4 regions of the Mesorhizobium sp. WSM4823 genome follow, and region 4 is predicted to be linked to each of the others. Evidence: predicted binding sites of a transcription regulator. Region 4 holds the regulator's gene; each other region holds the start of a gene.
What was found. The regulator LexA, encoded in region 4, represses DNA repair genes until DNA is damaged. The targets are predictions, from matches to a motif close to TGTTCNNNNTGTGTTCNG.
Positions count from the first base shown of each region.

Region 1: AC0L26_RS10150 (helicase-related protein) is a predicted target of LexA. The motif match lies at 3,204-3,221, and genes of this name have one in related genera.
Region 2: parE (DNA topoisomerase IV subunit B) is a predicted target of LexA. The motif match lies at 4,685-4,702, and genes of this name have one in related genera.
Region 3: AC0L26_RS27605 (YifB family Mg chelatase-like AAA ATPase) is a predicted target of LexA. The motif match lies at 2,020-2,037, and genes of this name have one in related genera.

Region 1 covers NZ_JBVVQL010000003.1:292,254-298,007, forward strand. Annotated here, with positions in the region: gene phbB (acetoacetyl-CoA reductase) at 7-729, shown strand; gene AC0L26_RS10140 (FAD-dependent oxidoreductase) at 780-2,078, opposite strand; gene AC0L26_RS10145 (TetR/AcrR family transcriptional regulator) at 2,114-2,698, shown strand; gene AC0L26_RS10150 (helicase-related protein) at 3,388-5,754, shown strand, end outside.
Region 2 covers NZ_JBVVQL010000013.1:160,043-165,796, reverse strand. Annotated here, with positions in the region: gene AC0L26_RS26105 (HpcH/HpaI aldolase/citrate lyase family protein) at 1-597, opposite strand, end outside; gene AC0L26_RS26100 (MaoC family dehydratase) at 601-1,053, opposite strand; gene AC0L26_RS26095 (DUF2336 domain-containing protein) at 1,271-2,392, shown strand; gene parE (DNA topoisomerase IV subunit B) at 2,563-4,614, opposite strand; gene AC0L26_RS26085 (GGDEF domain-containing protein) at 4,873-5,754, shown strand, end outside.
Region 3 covers NZ_JBVVQL010000015.1:92,686-98,439, reverse strand. Annotated here, with positions in the region: gene AC0L26_RS27615 (ABC transporter ATP-binding protein) at 1-620, opposite strand, end outside; gene AC0L26_RS27610 (glucokinase) at 744-1,763, opposite strand; gene AC0L26_RS27605 (YifB family Mg chelatase-like AAA ATPase) at 2,128-3,660, shown strand; gene AC0L26_RS27600 (TetR/AcrR family transcriptional regulator) at 3,725-4,282, opposite strand; gene AC0L26_RS27595 (DMT family transporter) at 4,285-4,629, opposite strand; gene AC0L26_RS27590 (hypothetical protein) at 4,846-5,373, opposite strand; gene AC0L26_RS27585 (malate synthase G) at 5,670-5,754, opposite strand, start outside.
Region 4 covers NZ_JBVVQL010000002.1:465,821-471,574, reverse strand. Annotated here, with positions in the region: gene AC0L26_RS07180 (peptidyl-prolyl cis-trans isomerase) at 1-389, shown strand, start outside; gene trpD (anthranilate phosphoribosyltransferase) at 386-1,396, shown strand; gene trpC (indole-3-glycerol phosphate synthase TrpC) at 1,401-2,252, shown strand; gene moaC (cyclic pyranopterin monophosphate synthase MoaC) at 2,319-2,816, shown strand; gene AC0L26_RS07160 (molybdopterin molybdotransferase MoeA) at 2,816-4,021, shown strand; gene lexA (transcriptional repressor LexA) at 4,126-4,878, shown strand; gene AC0L26_RS07150 (ComEC/Rec2 family competence protein) at 4,872-5,754, opposite strand, start outside.

The DNA of each region.
Region 1 (5,754 bases), on a different contig from region 4:
AGAAATATGACAAGGGTAGCGCTCGTCACCGGTGGATCGCGCGGTATTGGCGCGGCGATTTCGATCGGCCTGAAAAATGCCGGGTACAACGTCGCCGCAAATTATGCCGGCAATGACGAAGCGGCGCAAAAATTCAACGCGATGTCAGGCATCCCAGTTTATAAATGGTCGGTCGCCGACTACGATGCCTGCGCCGCCGGTATCAAGCAGATCGAGGCCGATCTCGGCCCGGTTTCCGTGCTGGTCAACAACGCCGGCATCACCCGCGACGCCATGTTCCACAAGATGACGCGCGATCAGTGGAAAGACGTCATCGACACCAATCTGTCCGGCGTCTTCAACATGACGCACCCGCTGTGGGGCGGCATGCGCGACCGCAAGTTCGGCCGCGTCATCATCATCTCCTCGATCAACGGCCAGAAAGGCCAGACCGGCCAGGTCAATTACTCGGCCTCAAAGGCCGGCGACATCGGCTTCACCAAGGCCTTAGCACAAGAGGGTGCTCGCGCGGGCATCACCGTTAATGTCATCTGCCCCGGCTATATCGCCACCGAAATGGTCATGGCGGTGCCGGAAAAAGTGCGTGAATCGATCGTCGCCCAGATCCCGATTGGCCGGCTCGGCGAGGCGGAGGAGATCGCGCGCTGCGTCGTCTTCCTCGCTTCCGAGGACGCCGGCTTCATCACCGGCTCGACCCTCACCGCCAATGGCGGTCAGTATATCACCTGAGGCTTCGATATCCCCTGTGCCGGCCCACGGCCGGCACCAGACAAAGGCCGTCAGGCAGCGAGTTTCACCCTTGTCTTGGCGGCAAGCCCGGTCCGCGTGACTAGGCCCGGCTGGTGCGAAGGCGCAGGCAGCCGGGCAAGCGTCGTCCTGCTCAGACCCGATAGTTTCAAGGCGATGCGACGCTTCAGAAATGGATTGAGGTTCAGCACCGAAAGCGCCAGATTCCGGACGAACCGCTTCACCGGACTACGGGCAAGCGCCATGTCGGTCATTCTGCCCGCCAGTTCGAGCACTTCCTGGGCCGCCGGCCGCCGCAGCTTCTCGTAGAGATCCAATTCTGCTTCCGGGCGAACGCCGTTCACCACATCACCAAGCAGCTGGCCAAGCACAACCGCATCGATAATGCCGGTGTTCATGCCTTGCCCACCCGCAGGGCTATGGACATGCGCGGCGTCGCCCATCAGGAACAGCCGGTCCTTGCGGTATGACCGGACCAGCCGGTGATGCACGCGAAAACGCGAGCTCCACGCCACGTCTAGAACCCTGGTTTTTTCCCTGGTTGGCCCACGGCTGTCGAGCAGCGCCTGGATATCGGCGACCTCCGGCTTTTCCGGCGCGTCATCCATTGTCGCGACAACACGGTACGACCCGTCCGGAAGCGGCGCCACCACCACCAGCCCGGCCGGTGCGAAGAACAGCGATACTTCGGTTGGCCCGACAGGCCAGTCGAGGCGAACATCGGCAAGCACGAAAGAAGCATCATAGGCTGCGCCGTCGAACTCGATGCCGGTCGACTTGCGCACCAGGCTGTTCATGCCGTCGGCGCCAACGACGTAACGTGCCGATATGACTTTCTCATGACCGTTCTCGACCACCGTCACATGCGCACCGTCAGCGTCTCGGGCAATCGCCTTGGCCTCGACGGAGCGATGAATGAGGCCTCCCAAGACAGCGATCCGTTCGGCGAATACCTGCTCGGTCAGATTTTGCGGCAACATCATCAGATAGGGATGTCTTGACGGAAGCTTGCTGAAATCGAGCTTCAGCAGCGCCCGGTTGCGGTCGCGGATGGCGAAGTTTTCCAGCTTCAGCGCAAGTTCACTCAGCCGTCCCGTGACGCCTAGAGGTTCAAGCGATTCCAGCGTCTGCGCATGGATGACGCCAGCACGCGAGCTCTGCAGGCCCTGCGCCAGCCTGTCGATCAGCACGTGATCGACGCCAGCTTGATGCAGCGCGATGGACAGTGCCATGCCAGTCGGGCCGGCGCCAATGATCAGGACTTCCGTTGTCTCGGGCAACATTTTCTCTCTCCATTTATCAACACCTGTTGACTTTCTAATCGACCCCATTGCATTTGTCAACGGTCGTTGGCATATGAATTTTCATGACCGAGAACCAGCCGAAGAAACCCAGCAAGTCGGACCGCACCCGGGCCCACATCCTTGAGGCCGCTCGGCATCTGTTCGGCGAGCACGGCTATGACGGCGCCTCCATACGTGACGTCGCCGCGCATGCCTCGATCGATCCGGCCATGGTGATCCGCTATTTCCGCAATAAGGACGAGCTGTTCGCAAGGGCCGCGGTCGTCGACCTGCAATTGCCGGCACTGCGGGTGATCGACCGAGCCGCCCTCGGCGAAACGCTGATCAGGCGTTTTCTCGAAATCTGGGAAGGTCCGGCCAGCGGTCCTGGCATGGCAATCCTGCTACGCTCGTCGACATCGCACGAATTTGCAGCCGAAAAGTTGCGTGAGGTATTTGCCAATCAGGTGAGGCCGGTGGTTGCGGCGGTCGGCGACCCGGCTGACGCAGGCCGACGGGCCGGGCTTGTTTCGAGCCAGTTGCTGGGTCTGGCAATGTGCCGCTATTTGTTGCGGCTTCCGCCCGTCGTCGCCCTGTCCCATGACGAAATCATTCAGAATATCGGGCCTACGCTGCAGCGCTATGCGATGGGAAGAGATGGACCTTGAACCAGCGCTTGGAATCGCTGCGCGGGGTCTGGTCGCCGTGCCGCGGCTGCGCCGCCGACGGTCGCATCGCCTATATGTGCCGAAGCGGCACGCAAAGGTTAAGGGCGGTTCAGCCGCGTGTGCAAAACCAGCTCCACAACCTGTGGATTCTCGGTGGAAAACCTGTTCACAACACAAGATGTTGGGGTGAACAAAACGGGAATTCCGGGCTATCTCTGATTCGTCGCCGTTTCGTTCCGGCTTTGGGCGGAACGTTAACGGCGAATGCCGTAATCAGTGACGGAAAAGTTAAGGCTCCTTAGGAAAGATCAATAATTTCATAATCTTGGCACGGGCCGGTTGGCCCGCGTCGTCGCTTGCCGGCAAAAGGTTAATGACAGCGTTCTCCCTGCATGAATCGGGCCAATTCGCGGATTCAGCATGTGGTGCGCTACGCCGCTTAAAAATCCAGATATAGCCGTGAACAAACCCTGAATCAGTTGGAGTCAGCGATTCGTAGCTGATTCGTTCCAGACTCGTTCTAACTATTAATCAGGACCGGTTGACGACACCGGACGAGACGCTTCGACCTGCCATCGGAACATTCCGCTTTCGCTTCGCGCCCGAAATCCCTATGTGTCGGCTGTCACACGCGCCACCGCGGGGCGCGCTCCCGACAATGCGAGGCAGAGAGCCTTATTTCCAGGTCGATGAACATCCACCCGAAACATACAGAGCCGCTGATCCTGTCCGGTCGCGACGTGACCGCCGTGCTCGGCCCCACCAACACTGGCAAGACCCATCTCGCCATCGAGCGCATGGTGGCGCACGAGAGCGGCATCATCGGCCTGCCGCTCAGGTTGCTCGCCCGCGAGGTCTATTCGCGCGTCTGCGAGAAGGTCGGCGCTCACAAGGTGGCGCTCATCACCGGCGAGGAGAAGATCCAGCCCGACGGTGCCAGATATTCGGTCTGCACGGTGGAAGCCATGCCGCGCCAGACCGACGCCGCCTTCGTCGCCATCGACGAGGTCCAGCTGGCCGGCGATCTCGAGCGTGGCCACATCTTCACCGACCGCATCCTGCATCTGCGCGGCCGCCAGGAGACGCTGCTGCTGGGTGCTGCCACCATGCACGGCATTCTCCAGCGCCTGCTGAAGGGCGTGTCGGTGGTGACGCGGCCACGGCTGTCGCATCTCGCCTATGCCGGCTCGAAGAAGCTGACCCGCCTGCCGCGACGCACAGCGATCGTCGCCTTTTCCGCCGACGAGGTCTATGCCATTGCCGAACTGATCCGCCGCCAGCAAGGGGGTGCGGCGGTCGTGCTCGGCGCGCTATCGCCCCGCACGCGCAACGCGCAGGTGGAGCTGTTCCAATCGGGCGATGTCGATTACCTGGTCGCCACCGATGCGATCGGCATGGGCCTCAATCTCGATCTCGATCATGTCGCCTTCGCCCAGAACCGCAAGTTCGACGGCTACCAGTATCGCAACCTGACCGCGGCGGAACTCGGCCAGATCGCCGGCCGCGCCGGCCGGCACTTGCGCGACGGCACCTTCGGCGTCACCGGCCAGGTCGATCCGCTGGACGAAGATCTGGTCAAGAAAATCGAAGGTCATGAGTTCGACCCGGTGAAAGTGCTGCAATGGCGCACCGCGCAATTCGATTTCGCCAGCCTCGATGCGCTGAAGCGTTCCACCGAGACCAACGCGCCGGTCGAAGGCCTGACGCGTGCGCTGCCGGCGGTGGATGCGCAGGCGCTCGAGCATTTGTCCCGCGACGAGGACATAAGGGCGCTTGCCACCGACGCCAGGCGCGTGGCGCTGTTGTGGGAGGCCTGCGCTCTCCCCGACTACAGGAAAATCGCACCGGCCCAGCATGCCGACCTGATCGCCTCGATCTATATGGACCTTGCCAGGCATGGCCATGTCGATGAAAATTATATGGCCGAGCAGGTGCGCCGTGCCGACACCACCGAGGGCGATATCGACACGCTGTCGCACCGGATCGCCCAGATCCGCACCTGGACATTCGTTTCCAACCGGCCCGGCTGGCTGGCCGATCAGGCACACTGGCAGGAAAAGACGCGCGAAATCGAAGACAGATTGTCGGATGCGCTGCATGAGCGGTTGACGAAACGCTTCGTAGACCGCAGGACTTCCGTCCTCATGCGGCGCCTTAGAGAAAATACCATGCCTGAAGCCGAAATTAGCCCAACCGGAACCGTCCTCGTCGAAGGCCACCACGTCGGCGAGTTGCAGGGGTTCCGCTTCACTGCCGACCAGAGCGCCGGCGGCGAGGACGCCAAGGCGGTGCGCACAGCGGCCCAGAAGGCGCTTGCAGCCGAATTCGAGGCGCGGGCCGAACGCTTCGGCTCTTGCGCCAACGGCGACATCGCGCTGGGCTCCGACGGCACGCTGCGCTGGATCGGCGCGCCGATCGGCACACTGGTCGCAGGCGACGAGCCGTTGAAGCCGCGCCTTGTGCTGCTGGCCGACGAACAACTCACCGGACCCGCCCGCGACAAGGTTGCGGCGCGCGCCGAGCGCTTCGTCAATTTCCAGATCGAGTCCTTGCTGAAGCCGCTGGTCGACCTCAAGAACGCCGAGCAGATCACCGGCATCGGCCGCGGCATCGCCTTCCAGCTCGTCGAAAATTTCGGCCTCATCAACCGCCGCGACATCGCCGAGGAGATGAAGTCGCTCGACCAGGAAGGCCGCGCCGCCCTTCGCCGGCTCGGTGTACGCTTCGGCGCCTACCACGTCTTCGTCCCGGCGCTGATCAAGCCGGCCCCGGCCGGACTGGTGACGCTGTTGTGGGCGCTGCAGAACGACGGCAAGGACAAGCCCGGCTTTGGCGACGTGGTTCACGCGCTGGCCTCCGGCCGCACCTCGGTGGTCATCGACCCCACATTCGATAAGACATTCTACAAATTGGCCGGCTATCGCAACCTCGGCCGTCGTGCGGTGCGCGTCGACATTCTTGAACGGCTGGCCGACCTGATCCGGCCCGCAACCAACTGGAAGCCTGGACTCGGCCAACGCCCCGACGGCGCCTATGACGGCCAGTCCTTCATGGTG
Region 2 (5,754 bases), on a different contig from region 4:
AAAAACCGTGTCGATAGCAGCGACTTCCGCGGCACTTGCGGCGAGGATGGTCATGGTGCGGGCGAAACGGAACACGTCTGTGTAGCGGCCATTTTCGTCGCGGGCCGTGCGCGCACCGATCGCGGCCGAGAGATCTTCCGCACCCCAGGTGACGCCCGCCAGCCGCGCGCTTACCTTTGCGTAGGTCGCAGCAGCCAGCACGCCGGCGGCTGTTTCGGTGATGATCGGCAGAATTTTGATGCCGCCGTCCGGCACGCCGTTCTCGGCCTCGTGCACCCTGAGCTTGGCCGACAAATGCTGCACTTCCTGTCCGCTGTTCGACTTCGGCAGCATGATGCCGTCGGGTTTCACCGGCACGACTGCAGCCAGATCGTCATCGGTCAGGCCGGTCGAGAGATCGTTGATGCGTATATAAATCGCGGACTTGATTTGACGACGGCGTTCGGTGATGAAGCGTGTTGCGGTGTCGCGCGCCAAGACCTTTTTTTGTGGCGCAACCGAGTCCTCTAGATCGACGATGACCACGTCTGCGCCGGCGCCAAACGCCTTTTCCAGTTTGTTTTCCGAATCGCCCGGAACGAACAGCAGCGAGCGCATCGGTCAGGCTGCTTTCTTCATCATCATTGCCTGTCTCGTGCATTTGGCGACCAGCACATCGTTCTGGTTGTAGGCGCGGTGCTCGAACTCGACGATGCCGCGGTCCGGCTTCGATTTCGAGCCACGCACCGACACCACCGTCGTCTCGACGCGGATGGTGTCGCCGTGGAAAACCGGATGCGGGAACACTGTCTCACTCATGCCGAGATTGGCAACGGTGGTGCCGACGGTGATGTCGTTCACCGAAATCCCGATCATCAGGCCCAGCGTGAACAGCGAATTGACCAGCGGCTTGCCCCACTCGCTCTTTGCGGCGAAGTCGAAATCGATGTGCAGCGGCTGCGGGTTCAGCGTCATCACCGAAAACAGCATGTTGTCGCTTTCGGTAACGGTTTTGCGCAGCGTGTGCCGGAAGACATGGCCGACGACGAACTCTTCCAGATAAAGCCCGGCCATGGTCGATCGTCCTCCGATGCGAAGATTCAAAGTATCAGAGCGTACTTTCCGAAGGGACGCACGTCGCTCTAAGGGTTGATAGGCGCTGCATAGCGCGCTCGCAAGCCAGTTAACAAATCAAGCCAGTTAACAAACATGGTGAACCGTTCGTAAACCATTTCTGTCTACGGTCTTCATGGGGACAGAACGGACTTGGACTAGGGGCGTAGCGGACGGCATGGTTGTTTCGCATTTCCTGAAATGGATTTACACGGCAAGGGTCTCGGAGCGCGCCGCGGCGGCAAGCGCGCTGGCCCGCGCCTACATCAATGCCGATCTGCCTTTCGAGGACCGCTGCGGGGCTGAAGCGGCGCTGACCCTGCTGCTCGACGATGCCTCGTCGAAGGTGCGGCTAGCGATGGCGGAGGCGCTGTCGATGAGCCATCACGCGCCGCTGCAGATCATCAGCGCGCTGGCGTCCGACCAGCCGGAAGTCGCAAGCCTGGTGCTGGCACGTTCGCCGATGCTCACCGATGCTGATCTGATCGACCGCGTTGCACGCGGTCAGAAGGCGACGCAGAAACTGATCGCGGATCGTCCGCGCGTCTCCATGGCGGTCGCCGCGGCGATTGCCGAAATCGGCGAGCCGGAAGCCTGCGCCACGCTGCTCGCCAACAGCGGCGCCGACATCGCTTCGCTCAGCTTTCGCCGTATCGCCGAACGCCATGGCCATCTGTCCCTGGTGCGCGAAGCGCTGATCGCTGACGCGCGTTTGCCTGCCGACTGCCGGCATATGCTGCTGATAAAACTTGGTGAAACCCTTAAAGGCTCGCCGCTGGTGGTGGCGCTGATGGGACATGCCAGAGCCGAGCGCGTCATGCGCGACGCCTGCGTCAAGGCTTCCGTGACGCTGATCGAAGGCACGCGCCGGGAAGAGCACGCGGCGCTCGTCGAACATCTGCGCCTGCGGGGTGCCCTGACCGCAAGCTTCATCATTCGCACCATCGCGCATGGCAAGGTCGACTTCTTCGGCTCGGCGCTGGTCGCGCTCAGCCAGCAATCCGAACAACGGGTGAGGGCGCTGCTGGCCGGCGGGCACGATGTGGCGCTGCAGGCGCTGTTCCGCAGTGCCGGCCTTGCCGCGGCCACGCATGCGATCATCCTGCGCGCGCTGAAGATCTGGCGCGAGGTTGCCAATGGCAAGCGCCTGGCCGGCGTTCAGGAAGTCAGCTGGCTGATGCTGAAGGAACTGGGCGGCCAGTCAGCCGAAGGCGATCTGGCCGGGCTGGTCAAGTCGATCCATCTCGATGCACTGCGCGAAAACGCGCGCAGCCACGCGCTGGCGATAGCGGCGGCTTAGGCCCTATCCTTCGCGAAGAAATCCGGAAAATCTTTGATCGCGGCGGCGATGATGCGCAATGAGGCCGCTATCTACAGCATGTCGGCCGCCTCGTTTCGCTCAGTGATGCCAACGGCATATTGCCTTGCCCAGTGATGGTCGCCATTTGCGGCTCGCCGAGCAGAAGATGCTCAGATATCCAGCACTTCCGTCTCGGCGAATTCCGCGCGTTCCTGGATGAAGCGGAAGCGGGCTTCCGGCTTGGTGCCCATCAGCGCGTCGACCGCGTCCTTGGTCGCGGTCTCGGCGTCGATCACATCGACCCTGAGCAGCGTGCGCTTCCTCTTGTCCATGGTGGTTTCCTTGAGCTGGGCAGCCATCATTTCGCCGAGCCCCTTGAAGCGGCCGATTTCTACCTTGCCGCGCCCGTTGAATTCGGTGCGCAGAAGCTCGTCTTTATGCGCATCGTCGCGGGCGTAAGCGACCTTGCCGCCTTGCCGGATCGAATAGAGCGGCGGCACCGCCAGATAGAGATGGCCACCGCGGACCAGGTTCGGCATCTCCTGATAGAAGAAGGTGATCAGCAACGAGGCGATGTGGGCGCCGTCGACGTCGGCGTCGGTCATGATGATGACCCGGTCATAGCGCAGATCCTCGTCGCGGTACTTTGAGCGTGTGCCGCAGCCAAGCGCCTGGATCAGGTCGGAGATCTGCTGGTTGCCGGCAAGCTTGTCGTTGCCGGCGCTGGCGACGTTCAGGATCTTGCCGCGCAACGGCAGAACTGCCTGGCTGGCGCGGTCGCGCGCCTGTTTTGCCGAGCCGCCGGCGGAATCGCCCTCGACGATGAAGAGCTCAGCGCCGGCCGCGGCATTCTGCGTGCAGTCGGCGAGCTTGCCGGGCAGGCGCAATTTGCGCACAGCGCTCTTGCGCGACACTTCCTTTTCCTGGCGGCGGCGCACCCGTTCGTCGGCACGCGCGATCACCCATTCGAGCAGCTTCGAGGCTTCCTGCGGGTTGTCGGCCAGCCAGTGATCGAAGGGATCGCGGATGGCGGTCTCAACGATCCTGATCGCCTCGATCGTCGCCAGCCTGTCCTTGGTCTGGCCGACGAATTCCGGCTCGCGGATGAATACCGACAGCATGCCGGCCGCCGAGATCATGACGTCTTCCGAGGTAACGATCGAAGCACGCTTGTTGCCGACCAGATCGGCATAGGCGCGCAAGCCTCGCGTCAAGACGTTGCGGAAGCCGGCCTCGTGCGTGCCGCCTTCGCCGGTCGGAATGGTGTTGCAGTAGGAATTGAGAAATCCGTCGCCGCCGAACCAGGTCACCGCCCATTCGAGCGAGCCATGGCCGCCTTGCCTGTCGCTCTTGCCGGCGAAGATTTCGCGAGTGACCTGGAATTCGTCGCCGAGTGAGGCTTTCAGATAATCCTTGAGGCCACCTGGAAAATGGAACTCGGCCTTGGCCGGCGTCGTGTCCTTCTCCTTGATCAGCGAGGGGTCGCAGGTCCAGCGAATCTCAACGCCGCCGAACAGATAGGCTTTCGAGCGCGTCATGCGGTAGAGCCGCGCTGGCTCGAAAGCGGCGCCCTTGCCGAAGATCTGCTCGTCGGGATGGAAGCGAATCTTGGTGCCGCGGCGGTTATGCACCTCGCCGAGCTGCTCAAGTCCGGTCACCGGAACGCCGCGCGAAAAACGCTGGCGGTAGAGCTGGCGGCCGCGTGCGACCTCGACCTCGAGATGGTCCGACAGCGCGTTGACGACGGAGACGCCGACGCCGTGCAGGCCGCCCGAAGTCTCGTAGACCTTGCTGTCGAACTTGCCGCCGGAATGCAGCGTCGTCATGATGACTTCGAGCGCCGGCTTCTTAAATTTCGGGTGCGGATCGACTGGAATGCCGCGACCATTGTCGGTGACGGCCAGATATCCGTCGGCGGAAAGCTCGACATCGATGAAGGTCGCATGGCCTGCCACCGCCTCGTCCATCGAATTGTCGATGACTTCGGCGAACAAATGATGCATCGCCTTGTCATCGGTGCCGCCAATATACATGCCAGGCCGGCGCCGCACCGGCTCCAGCCCTTCGAGAACCTCGATGTCGGCGGCGCTATAGCTTTCACTGCCGTCGCGGGATGCCGGGCGCTTCGCCGCCTGCACCAGCGGGTCGGCCGGGCGCGCGGTTGGGCGAACCGGTTGCGGCTGCTTGCCCATAGTGCCGAAAAGATCGTTGTTATCGTCCATGCTGATCCTGGATTCCGATGCTGCGAATCACCACCCGATACTGCCACGCTTTTTGCGGGCAGGCGACGGAGGTTCCTGTTACGTTCGAGGATAGAGCCTCTTACTGCAAAACCATTCCACAACCAAGCGGCAGCTTGGCGCATCGACGCTTTGTAAACCTTGTCCGAAGGTTGCGCCGGAAGGTTGGCCGAAAAACGGTATCAGCGCACTGCCGCTGACCTAGAATGCAGCGGAACCTCAAGAGGCTGCCGCTTACGCATGTTGGATTACAGTTCGCTCCTGCTCGCGGCGGCGCTGTCGGGCACGTGCCTCAGCATCACCATGTTTGCGATCTGGTTCGCCACGCCACACGCACGCTTTGTGCTGACGGTGGCGTGCGGCATTCTTGTGCTCGTCGTGCATGTGGTCTTGTTTTGGCACTATGCCAGGGATCCCAGCCCCTGGCTTTGCCAGATTATGCTGGCGCTTCTCACCCTGGGCTTCCTCATCCTGTGCCTGTCGGCCATGCAATATCTCGGCATGCGCGACTATAGGCTCGCGGTTCTGCCGACACTGGCTGCCATGGCGGTTTGCGCAGGCGCGACGTTCCTCGAGTTTGACGGCGTCGGCTTCATGGTCACCTACGCGACGGTAACGGCGCTGCTCTTGTCTATGGGGGTGATGTTCTGGATCAAAGGTGGTCATGACAGCCGGATATTGCTGGTCGTTTCGTCCCTGAGCGGCGTCTGTGCGTTGTCCTTCGGACTCTGCGGCGCGGTCCTTCTGGTCAAGGGCCAATGGGTGCTCGGCGTTGCGCCCGACAACTGGGCCGAACGGTTGAATTCCGTCGTGGCGGTCGCCTGCATGACCGGGCTCGGTGCTTTGACGCTCTCGCTCCACCATTTGCGGGCGCAGATCGAATTGAAGGCCGAGACCATGACCGACCCGTTGACCGGGCTGATGAACCGGCGGGCGTTGACGGCATTCTACGGTGAGCGGGTTTTCGGCCCGTTCATGGCCGTGGCCATATTCGACCTCGATCATTTCAAGCGGACGAATGACGTATTCGGTCATCCCGTTGGCGATCAGGTTCTGCGCCGCTTCGCCGCTGTCATCAGGAAATACGCCAGGACCGGAATCGACGCCTTCCGGCTGGGCGGC
Region 3 (5,754 bases), on a different contig from region 4:
GTGATGCGCCGCACCCGCCGCATCAGATAGGTGACGGTGTAGATCAGCGGCGGCCCGATCAGCAGTGAGCTTAGGGATAGCACCGGATCCTGATAGATCATGACGCCGATCAGTCCGATCAGCGTCACACCGTCCCGCGCGATCGACGTCAGCGTCATCGACAGAAGGTCGCGGATGCCGTTGACGTTCTCGTTGACCTGCGCGGCCAGGCGCCCCGAGCGCGTGTCGTTGAAGAAGCCGACGCCGAGCTTCATCAGATGGTCGAAGATGCGCTTTTGGTAGCGCGCCACCAGATTGTTGCCGATCCTGGCCAACGTCACCGCCTGGCCGTAGCCGGCCAGTCCGCGCAGGATGAAGGCACCCAGGATCGCAGCGCAGATCCAGGCGATCAGATCGCCGCGCCGTTCGTAGAAGATCTGATTGACCACGGGGCTCATGATCAAGGCCGTGACCGCTGTCGTTCCGGACACGGTCAACAGGCAGACTATGGTGAAGACGTAGGACCACCGGTACTCGTATCCGTTCTCGGTCAGGATACGGTGCACCACCGCCACGATCTCGCCGGGCCGGGCTTTCGCTTGATGCCGGGCTTTCGCTTGATGTTTGGGCGATTGGTTCAAGTCGGGATCCGTGATGTCGGTTCGGCTTCGCAGCCGGGCTAATTCGGCAATCCTCTTAGCGCTCCGGTGGCGGCTTGCCTATGGCCGAGGCGGCAAAACTTCGCCGGCGCCCCAGGTCGTCACCTAAGCCCGCCAGCGCCGCCCCGCGGTCTGGACGCCGAACAGCGAGGGATTTCTGGCATAGGCGGCAAGGCCGGAGAGCGCAGCCAGCGGGTGGGTGATCACATAGACGGGCATGGTCCGCATCAACTCGCTATGCGGTGCCTTGTCCTCGAAGGCGGCGCGGAACTCGCCCGTCTTCAACGCCGGCAGGATTTTCTGGGCGATGCCGCCGGTCAGGAAGACGCCGCCGCGACTCATGAACACCAGCGCAAGGTCGCCGGCGGTGCGCCCCAGGCAGGTGACGAATATCGATAGCGCTTCCACGGCCACCGGATCCGACTTCGCCAGTGCCGCCGCGGTGACCTCGGCCGGCGTGGCGAAGGGTGCCGGCTTGCCGTCCGCCTTGGCCACTGCCCGGTAGGCATTGACCAGGCCGCGTCCGGACAGGATCTGTTCGCCGGAAATTCTGCCCTCGAGCTTCTCGATATGCGGAAAGACTTGGAAATCGCGCGGCGAGCGCGGCCCGATGTCCATATGCCCGCCTTCGCCGGGCACCGGTATCCAGTGGTTTAGCGCATGAACCAGGCCGGCGACGCCAAGTCCGGTGCCGGGACCGAGCACCACCCGTCCCGCATTTGGCTCCGGCGCATCGCCGCCGATCTTTTCCATATGCTCTTCGCCAAGCGCCACGACGGCCAGCGCCTGCGCCTCGAAATCATTGAGCACCACGACGTCGCTGAGGCCGAGGCTGGCAAACATCTTTCTCGGCTTGACGATCCACGGACAGTTGGTGAGCGGGATCTCGTCGCTATCGACCGGACCGGCTACCGCCAGTACAGACGAGTTGGGCCGGACCGACGAGCGGTCGAGCACGGCTGCCTGGATGGCGTCGTCGATCGTATTGAAATTGGCCGTCTGGACGATCTGCGGTTCGGTCGGTTCCGAGTTCGCGTCGAGCACGATCGAAAAGCGCGCATTGGTGCCGCCAATATCGCCGATCAGGATCGGAAACCGCAGCGCTGTATCGTCGTCGCCTGGCATGCCTTTGTTCGTCCCGGTTCACAATGACGTTCCGCCGTTCGTTCGTTGACTAGCGCATGACCCGGGAAAGGGAAATCGCTTTTCGAAATGAGGCGGCCAGGATTCAGAGCAAGATGATATCCATTGGGGCTTCAGGTCGGGCCGAACCGGGACGAAGGCGTGCATGATGGCGGATTTTGCAGCGGGCGGTAAGTCGGAGCTAATCGTGGCAGAGCGTAGCCCGGAATCCAAGCGAACTTCCTGGGGCTCGCTCAATTGTTCCCGTAATGTTCTTGCCTCAGTCGAAAATCTGTGGTTGTCTTCGGTAACGCCGTTCGCGGCATGATCGCATGGGCTTCGGGCGAGCCCGTATCAGGGGTGAAAAATGGTTGCGCGGGTCCGCACGGTGGCTTTCCAGGGCATCGAGGCCGTACCGGTCGACGTGCAGGTGATGATCGCGCCGGGCAAGGTCAACATGCACATCGTCGGCCTTGCCGACAAGGCGGTGGCCGAAAGCCGCGAGCGGGTGCAGGCGGCCCTGCATGCGTCGGGCCTGTCGATGCCGTCGAAGAAGGTTACTGTCAATCTGGCCCCGGCCGACCTGCCCAAGGAAGGCAGCCATTACGACCTGCCGATCGCGCTTGGGCTGATGGCAGCTCTTGGCGCCATTCCGGGCGACATGCTGGCCGGCTATGTCGTGCTTGGCGAGTTGTCGCTCGACGGCACCATTGCCGCGGTGGCTGGCGCGCTGCCGGCGGCGATCGGCGCCAATGCCGAGGGCAAGGGGCTGATCTGTCCTTTCGCCTGCGGGCCGGAAGCGGCCTGGGCCGGCAAGGATTTCGACATATTGGCGCCGCGCAGCCTGATCGCCATCGCCAATCATTTTCGCGGCACGCAGGTCCTGTCGCGACCGGAGGCCGGCATCCACGCCTCGGCGCGCGACCTGCCTGATCTTGCCGACATCAAGGGCCAGGAAACCGCCAAGCGAGCCCTGGAAGTGGCGGCCGCAGGCGGCCACAATCTGCTGATGGTCGGACCGCCAGGGTCGGGAAAATCGATGCTGGCGCAGCGGCTGCCCTCGATCCTGCCGCCGCTGGCGCCCAGGGAATTGCTCGAAGTCTCGATGATCGCGTCGGTGGCTGGCGAACTGGGCGAAGGAAAGCTGACCGACCGGCGGCCGTTTCGCGCGCCGCATCATTCGGCCTCAATGGCGGCGATGGTCGGCGGCGGCCTGCGGGTGCGGCCGGGCGAGGCGTCGCTTGCCCATCACGGCGTGCTGTTCCTCGACGAGTTTCCCGAATTCTCGCCGCAGGCGCTCGATGCGCTGCGCCAGCCGCTGGAAACCGGCGACTGCATGATCGCCCGCGCCAACCATCGCGTCACCTATCCGGCGCGCATCCAGCTGGTCGCGGCGATGAACCCGTGCCGCTGCGGCATGGCCGGCGAGCCGGGCTATCGTTGCCTGCGCGGCGACCGTTGCCGCACCGACTATCAGGCGCGCATTTCCGGCCCGCTGCTCGATCGCATCGATCTCCGGATCGAGGTGCCGGCGGTCTCGGCCAGTGATCTGATCCGGCCGGACCGGGCTGAGAAAAGTGCCGATGTTGCGCTGCGCGTGGCCCGCGCCCGCACGATCCAACGCGAACGTTTCGAGCGGCTCGGCGCGACCTCCGCCACCACCAACGCGCATTGCTCGCCCTCTGTCATCGAGGAGATCGCCATGCCGGATGCATCAGGCCTGTCGCTGCTCAGGGATGCCAGCGAAAAACTCGGCTTTTCGGCGCGGGCCTACCACCGGGTGCTGAAAGTGGCGCGCACGCTGGCCGATCTCGAGGCCAGCGAGACGGTCGGCCGCATCCATCTGGCCGAGGCGATTTCCTACCGCATGAGCTCGGAGCGAATGGCGCAGGCGGCGTAGAGTATCGCTTTTTCGCGGCCGGAAAGCTTAACCGCCAAGCCAGTCGGCAAGTCTATGCACCGGTTCAGCTGGGCCGCCGGGTCATCTCGAGGAGTTCGGCGCGCAGTTGCTGCCTGTCGGGAAGAGCCATCGTCGCCAGATCGGCCAACCAGATGCCGTCGGCTGCCAGCCTGGCGACTGCGTGGCGCATGTCGCTGTCGGTGGCGCGATGCCGCTCGAAGCGGGCCTGGAACCAATCGACCCACAATGCGCGCAGATCGGCGTCGGTCAGCATCAGGATGGACAACGGAGCCCATGGACCGCCACCGGCCTCCACCCCCACTCGAAAGACGGCTTCGACATAGGCGCGCGTAAACGAGCCATACGGCTCGGGGTCGGCGGCAATGCGCTCGTCCAGCTCGCGGTCGATCGCATCCAGCAGTTCCTGGAACACGGCGTCGATGAGCGCCTGCTTGCTGGGGAAATGATGAATGAAGCCGCCCTTGGTGACGCCGGCGGCGTCGGCCACAGCCTGGACCGTGACCGCGGCAAGGCCCTGTTCCGCGGCGAGCCTGGCGGCGTGGTCGAGCAAAGCGCGCCGAACGATCTCGGGCTGCTTCTTGCGTCTGTGGGCGTTCTCCACGGTCAATGCGCCGCCGAGTTCGAAAAGGCGTTCACGACGATGACGCCGCCGACGATCATGCCGATCCCGATCATCGCCGGCAGGTCGAGCGTCTGACGAAACACGAGCACGCTGACGAAGGCTGTCAGCACGATGCCGAGGCCGCCCCAGATGGCGTAGGCGACGCCGAGCGGCACCATCTTGAGCGCTTGGGACAGGAAGAAGAACGATCCGGCGTAGAAGACCGCCATGACCAGCGTCGGTGCGAGCCTGGTGAACTGCTCGGATTTCTGCAGAAAGGCCGTGCCGATCACCTCTGCGACGATGGCGAGCGCGAGTGCGCCATAGGAAACAAAGAGAGGAGTCATGGCGGGAGCTTTCCGGGCGAGTCAGACTTTCACTAACATACCAAATATACGGTATGTTTCAAGGAGACCTCCTTCGTTATTTTCCCGTCAAAGCCCGAGCCGTCGCCGGCGGCCAATGCCGCGGGCCGGATCCGCCTTGCCGGCGGGCCCGAAGCGGCCGGCCGGCGAGCTACGCAGCTATCGCCAATCGTTTCCGCGGCAGCTACTTAACCGGGATCATGAGATGTGCGTAGGGAGTGCCGCCCACATCACATATGGCCTGGAGGTGTCAGGCTTGGCGTCTTTGGGATAGCCCTGCATCATGTCAGTTGCGTTGACGATCATCACGTGCGGGCCGGTCTCCACCCAGTTGTTGCCTTCCTCGGGCTTCGTCGCGTAGGGATCGGTGTTGCTGCCGTCGGTGCCGCCGGCCAGCATATACATGAAGCCGACCTTGCCCTTGGGCGGTTCCTTTTTTCCGATCCACGCCATCGCCCATTCCATCGCGTTGGCATCGCCACACATTGGATCCGGGCCGGGCGTGGACGGGTTGTCCGGCATGCACCAGAAGCCGTTTGTGCCCTCGCGCAGTGTGCGCATTGCTCCCTTCTCATCCATAGCGTGGATCGCAGCGCCGCTTGCTACAGCGGGGGGTGCGGCGGATTCAGCGCTCTTGATCATCGCAGCGTCATCGGCGGCTGCGCCTTGCATGGCAAGCAAACTGCCCGCCGCCACAAGGGCAGCGACCGTCAGAAGCCGTTTCATGGCCGTTCTCCGGTTTTTTGAGTTGATCTTGTGCATGATGTCGGACGCACGGCCCTCTCAAGCCGTTTGTCGGTGAGTAAATCCTAGCAGATCGCATGCGCCGAGACAATAATGTTTTAGCTATGCCTAATGTATTGGGGTGATTCATGCTGAAGTTTTGCTCCATCAATCCCGCGTATTTGTCTGCGCCGAACATGCTGCCGCAGATGCTCCGAAGCGAGCTGCGACGCGCCTGAGCATGGATAGGCTTCTCTGGAACGTGCGAAGTGAGGTCAGCGCTTTGCAGCGGCGGCTTGTTATCCCGCCATTTCCTTCGCCTTCAGCTCCAGCCGCCGGGCATGCAACACCGGCTCGGTATAGCCATTGGGCTGAACCCGGCCC
Region 4 (5,754 bases):
CGAACGAACTCGAAAAGCGTCTCGATGCTGGCGCCACGCTCGATGTGATCGCGAGCGAGCTCAAGCTCGAGAAGAAGACCAAGCGCGGCGTCAAGCGCGAGGCGGACGACGTCGATTTCGGCAAAGAAGGAGCCGCGGCGATGTTCGGTGAAGGCGAAGGCGGGACCGGGCTGATCCCCTCGCCCACCGGCGACGGACAGATCCTGTTCAAGATCGCCGAAGTCTTCGAGCCTGCCGGAGCCGACGCCAGCTCGGTACCGGACGACGCGCAGAAATCCTTCACCTCCGGCATGTCCGGCGACCTGCTCGACCAGTTGGTGGCGCAGTTGCAGACGCAATACGACGTTCGCATCGACCAGACCGCCGTTGCCCAAGCCCTGACCAGATGAGCGCGCTCAAGTCCCATATTGCCAAGGTCGCGGCCGGCAACGCCCTTTCCTTCGAGGAGGCGCGGGAGGCCTTCGACATCATCATGTCGGGCGACGCGACACCCGGCCAGATCGGCGGCTTCCTGATGGCGCTGCGCGTGCGCGGCGAGACGGTGAGCGAGATTTCCGGCGCCGTCGCTACCATGCGCGCCAAGATGCTGCGCGTCGATGCCCCCGCTGGCGCCATCGACATCGTCGGCACCGGCGGCGACAATTCGCACAGCGTCAACATCTCGACCGCATCCGCCTTCGTCATCGCCGCCTGCGGGGTGCCGGTGGCCAAGCACGGCAACCGCGGACTGTCCTCGCAGACCGGCGCCGCCGACGTGCTGACCGCGCTCGGCGTCAAGATTGATATCCCGCCGGAAACGATCGGCCGCTGCATCCACGATGCAGGCGTCGGCTTCATGTTCGCGCCGGCGCATCATCCGGCGATGAAGCATGTCGGCCCGACCCGCGTCGAGCTCGGCACCCGCACCATCTTCAACCTGCTTGGTCCGCTCTCCAATCCGGCCGGTGTTGCCAGACAGATGGTCGGCGTGTTCTTGCCGGAGTGGATCATGCCGGTGGCCGAGACGTTGAAGGCGCTGGGCACCGACCACGCCTGGGTCGCCCATGGCGACGGCTATGACGAGATTACCACCACCGGTGAAACCCAAGTGGCCGAACTGGTCGGCGGCGAGATCCGCAGCTTCACACTGACCCCGGAAGCGGTCGGGCTGAAGCGTCACACCAAGGACGAATTGCGCGGCGGCGACGCCGCCTACAACGCCCAGGCGCTGCGCGACATGCTGGGCGGCGCTGCCGGCGCCTTTCGCGACACGGTGCTGATGAACGCCGGCGCCGGACTGGTGGTGGCGGGCAAGGCGACGACGCTTGCCGACGGCATGGCGACGGCGGCGCAAGCCATCGACAGCGGCCGCGCGCTGCAAGTACTCGACCGACTGGTCGAGATTTCGAACGGATAGAGCCGTGTCTGACATTCTGCGCAAGATCGAAGCCTACAAGCGCGACGAGATCGCGGCGGCAAAGGCGCGCGTGCCGCTTGCCGAGATCAAGGCGCGGGCGAAAGACGCCGATGCGCCACGCGGCTTTCTTTCGGCCCTTGAAGCCAAGCGCAAATCCGGCAGTTTCGCGCTGATCGCCGAGATCAAGAAGGCGAGCCCGTCCAAGGGTTTGATTCGCGCCGATTTCGATCCGCCGACACTGGCCAAGGCCTATGCGAAAGGTGGTGCCGCCTGCCTTTCGGTGCTGACCGACGCGCCGTCCTTCCAGGGCGCGCCTGAATTCCTCACCGATGCGCGTAACGCCGTGACATTGCCCGCCTTGCGCAAGGATTTTCTGTTCGAGCCTTATCAGGTGTTCGAAGCCCGCGCGTGGGGCGCGGATGCCATCCTGATCATCATGGCGAGCGTCGATGACGCCATGGCCAGGGAGCTCGAAACGACAGCTTTCGAACTCGGCATGGACGCGCTGGTCGAGGTGCATGACGAGGTCGAGACGGAACGCGCGCTGAAACTGTCGTCACGGCTGATCGGCATCAACAACCGCAACCTCCGGACGTTCGAAACCAGTCTCGATACTTCGGAGCGGCTCGCGGCGATGGTGCCGGCCGACCGCCTGCTGGTCAGCGAGAGCGGTATTTTCTCGCACGAGGACTGCCGCAGGCTGGAAAAAAGCGACATCGGCACCTTCCTTGTCGGCGAGAGCCTGATGCGGCAACAGGACGTGGCTGCCGCAACGCACCTGCTTTTGACGGGCAAGGCACCGGCTCATGCATCGGCCCGAAAATCGGAATCGATTTTCGGAGAGCACGATGCATAAATCCAGCGTGCTAGAGCGTACTATGTGCGTCCAAACGGACGCACGTCGCTTTAAGGCCATCTGACGATGGCGGCTGCCCTCACCCATCTTGGCGCGACAGGCGAAGCCAACATGGTCGATGTCGGCGACAAGGCGGAGACGACGCGCACGGCGATCGCCAAGGGTTTCGTCTCGATGCTGCCGGAGACGCTCAAAATGATCCTCGATGGCGACGCCAAGAAGGGCGACGTGCTCGGTACGGCGCGCATCGCCGGCATCATGGCGGCCAAGAGGACGCATGAGCTGATTCCGCTCTGCCATCCGCTACTGTTGACCAAGATATCCGTCGACATCGAACCGGACGCGACGCTGCCCGGCCTGAAGGTCACGGCGTTGGCCCGCGTCACCGGTAAGACCGGCGTCGAGATGGAGGCGCTGGCCGCCGTCTCGGTCGCTTGCCTGACCATTTACGACATGGCCAAGGCGGTCGACCGCGCCATGGTGATCTCCGGCATCAGGCTGGTGGAAAAGACCGGCGGCAAATCCGGCGACTACAAGGTAGGCGCCCAAGAGGCGGGCCAATAATGGCGCTGCTTCCGGTCGCCGAGGCGCTAGAGCGCCTGCTTGAAGATGCTGCGCCCTTGCGAGCTGAAAGCGTCGCCCTGATGGACGCCGCCGACCGCGTGCTGGCGGAGCCGCTCACGGCGCTCCGCACCCAGCCGCCCTTCAACGCGTCCGCCATGGACGGCTATGCAGTGCGGGTCGAGGATGTCGCCGCCGTGCCGGCAACACTTTCGGTGATCGGCATAGCGCCGGCCGGACGCGGCTTTGCCGGAACAGTCGGCCCGGTGGAGGCCGTGCGCATCTTCACCGGCGCGCCGCTTCCCGCAGGCGCCGACACCATCGTTATCCAGGAGAATGTCCGCGACCTCGGCGGTGGCAGCATCGAAGTGACCGCTTCGACGGTTGAGGGCCGCAACATCCGCCGCCTCGGGCTTGACTTCTCAAAGGGCGACGTTCTGCTGGAGAAAGGCCGCCTGCTTGATCCGGCGGCGTTGTCGCTGGCGGCGGCGGCCAACCATCCGCAGGTCAGCGTGGTGAAACGGCCGTTGGTCGCCATCATCGCTACCGGCGACGAATTGCTGCCGCCGGGCAGCGAGCCTGGCCCCGACCAGATCATCTCGTCAAATGCCTATGGCGTCGCCGCCGCAGCCCGCTTGGTCGGCGCCGACGCGCTCGATCTCGGCATCGCCTCCGACCGCAAGGAGGCGATCGCCGCGCTGGTGAAAAAAGCGGTCGATGCAGGAGCCGACGTCATCGTCACGCTGGGCGGCGCCTCAGTCGGCGACCACGACCTTGTCCATGACGTGCTGACTGGCGAAGGCATGACGCTCGATTTCTGGAAGATCGCCATGCGGCCGGGCAAACCGCTGATGTTCGGCCGGCTGGGCGACGTCCGCTGCATCGGCCTGCCTGGCAATCCAGTGGCGAGCCTGGTCTGCACACAGCTTTTCCTGAAGCCGTTGCTTGCGCGGCTCGGCGGCCGCGCCTACCGGCAGGACATGCGTCAGGCGCGGCTCGGCGCCGCCATGCCGGCCAACGATCTCAGGCAGGACTATGTACGCGCGGTGGTGAAGGAAGACGCCGGCACGCTAACGGCGACGCCGTTCGGCATCCAGGATTCCTCGATGCTCAGGATGCTGGCCGACGCGAACGGGCTGATCGTGCGTGAGCCATTTGCACCCCCAGCCGCGACAGGCGCCGCCTGCAGCGTGCTGATGTTACGCTGAACAAACCGTCAACGCATTCATTAAACTTTAAACAGTTGCGGAACACAACTGGAACAGATAGTGTTTGTTCTGGGTTTGTTTTTCTGATTCTGTTGGGGGTCGCGATGCTGACACGCAAACAACATGAGCTGTTGATGTTCATCCACGAGCGGCTGAAGGAAAGCGGCATTCCGCCATCGTTCGACGAGATGAAGGAAGCGCTCGACCTCGCCTCCAAGTCGGGTATTCATCGGCTGATCACGGCGCTGGAGGAGCGCGGCTTCATTCGCCGGCTGCCCAACCGCGCTCGCGCGCTGGAAGTGCTGCGCTTGCCCGATTCGATCGCGCCCGGCCTCAATGCGGCGCGCAAATTCTCGCCGAGCGTCATTCAGGGCAGCCTTGGGCAGAGCAGCCATGGGCAGGGCAGCCTCGGGCGGCAGATCAAGCCGGCGCCTTCACGCATGCCTGCGGCCGGCAACGACGACGACGTTGTCGCCACCGTCTCCATCCCGGTGATGGGTCGTATCGCTGCCGGTGTGCCGATCGATGCCATCCAGCACCAGACGCATTCGATCTCGGTGCCACCGGACATGATCACCGGCGGCGCGCACTACGCGCTGGAGGTCAAAGGTGATTCGATGATCGAGGCCGGCATTTTTGACGGCGATACGGTCATCATCCGCAACGCCGACACCGCCCAACCTGGCGAGATCATTGTCGCCCTGGTTGACGAGGAGGAAGCGACGCTGAAGCGGTTCCGCCGCAAAGGCGCCTCGATCGCCCTGGAAGCCGCCAATCCGGCCTATGAGACGCGCATATTCGGGCCGGACCGGGTCAAGGTGCAAGGCAAGCTGGTCGGGTTGATCCGGCGTTACTGAGCGACAGCTTTCCCGGGTTTCTCGGCCTTGCGGTATGGCGGCAAGCCCCTCGCCTCGCGCGAGAATCTCCGCTGCTCATGCCAGGGCCTATATGGCTGTTCGACGGCAAAACGGATTTCTGCGCGCGTCGTCGCAGATAGCGGGTCGAAGAAAACGGCGGCACTGCCCATGCGAGCGAGCTGGCGTTTGGTGACGACGAGAACCAGCGGGTTGCGGCAGGGATTATAATAGGCCGTGGCATCGTCGATGACGATCAAATCCGCAAAGCCACAGGCTGGCCGCGCGGTTTTGCGGTCATCGGCGAGCGCGATGATCGCGCCGGACGGATGCCGGGCGATGCAGAGGCCGTCAGTGCAGTAGAAAGGCGATCCCGGCGGCAGGTCGGCCGGATCGGCGATGTCGAACCGCACGTCTCCTTTTTCGAATGTCTCCGGCTCGACAATGGTCGCTGAAATCAGCGCATGTTTCCAATTGTCGGTGGTGAATTCGTTCGAACGCACTCGGTTGATGGCAAGTTCGCCGCCGCCGATCGGCAGCGCCACCAGATGTGCGTCCTCCGAGATCAGCACGTCGGGGGTGCGTGTCTCGGAAATCGTTAGCAGGCCGGCGAGCGCAAAGGGAAGTGCCGCAAGCCGCAACCATGTCGTCGCCATTGTGGCAATGACCAGGGCGACCGTCACCATCAGAACCGACTGCAACGAAATCAGCCCGACTGCATCGACCGGCGAACGCTCGGAGATCCATCCCGATATTGCAATCATCGCCGTCAGCCCCTTGCCCATCATGTAGAGGAAAGGCCCGTCGAGGCCGAAAGGCATTGCCAAGGCGCTGACGACGGCCAGGAACATGACGACCGTGACGATCGGCATGACGGCC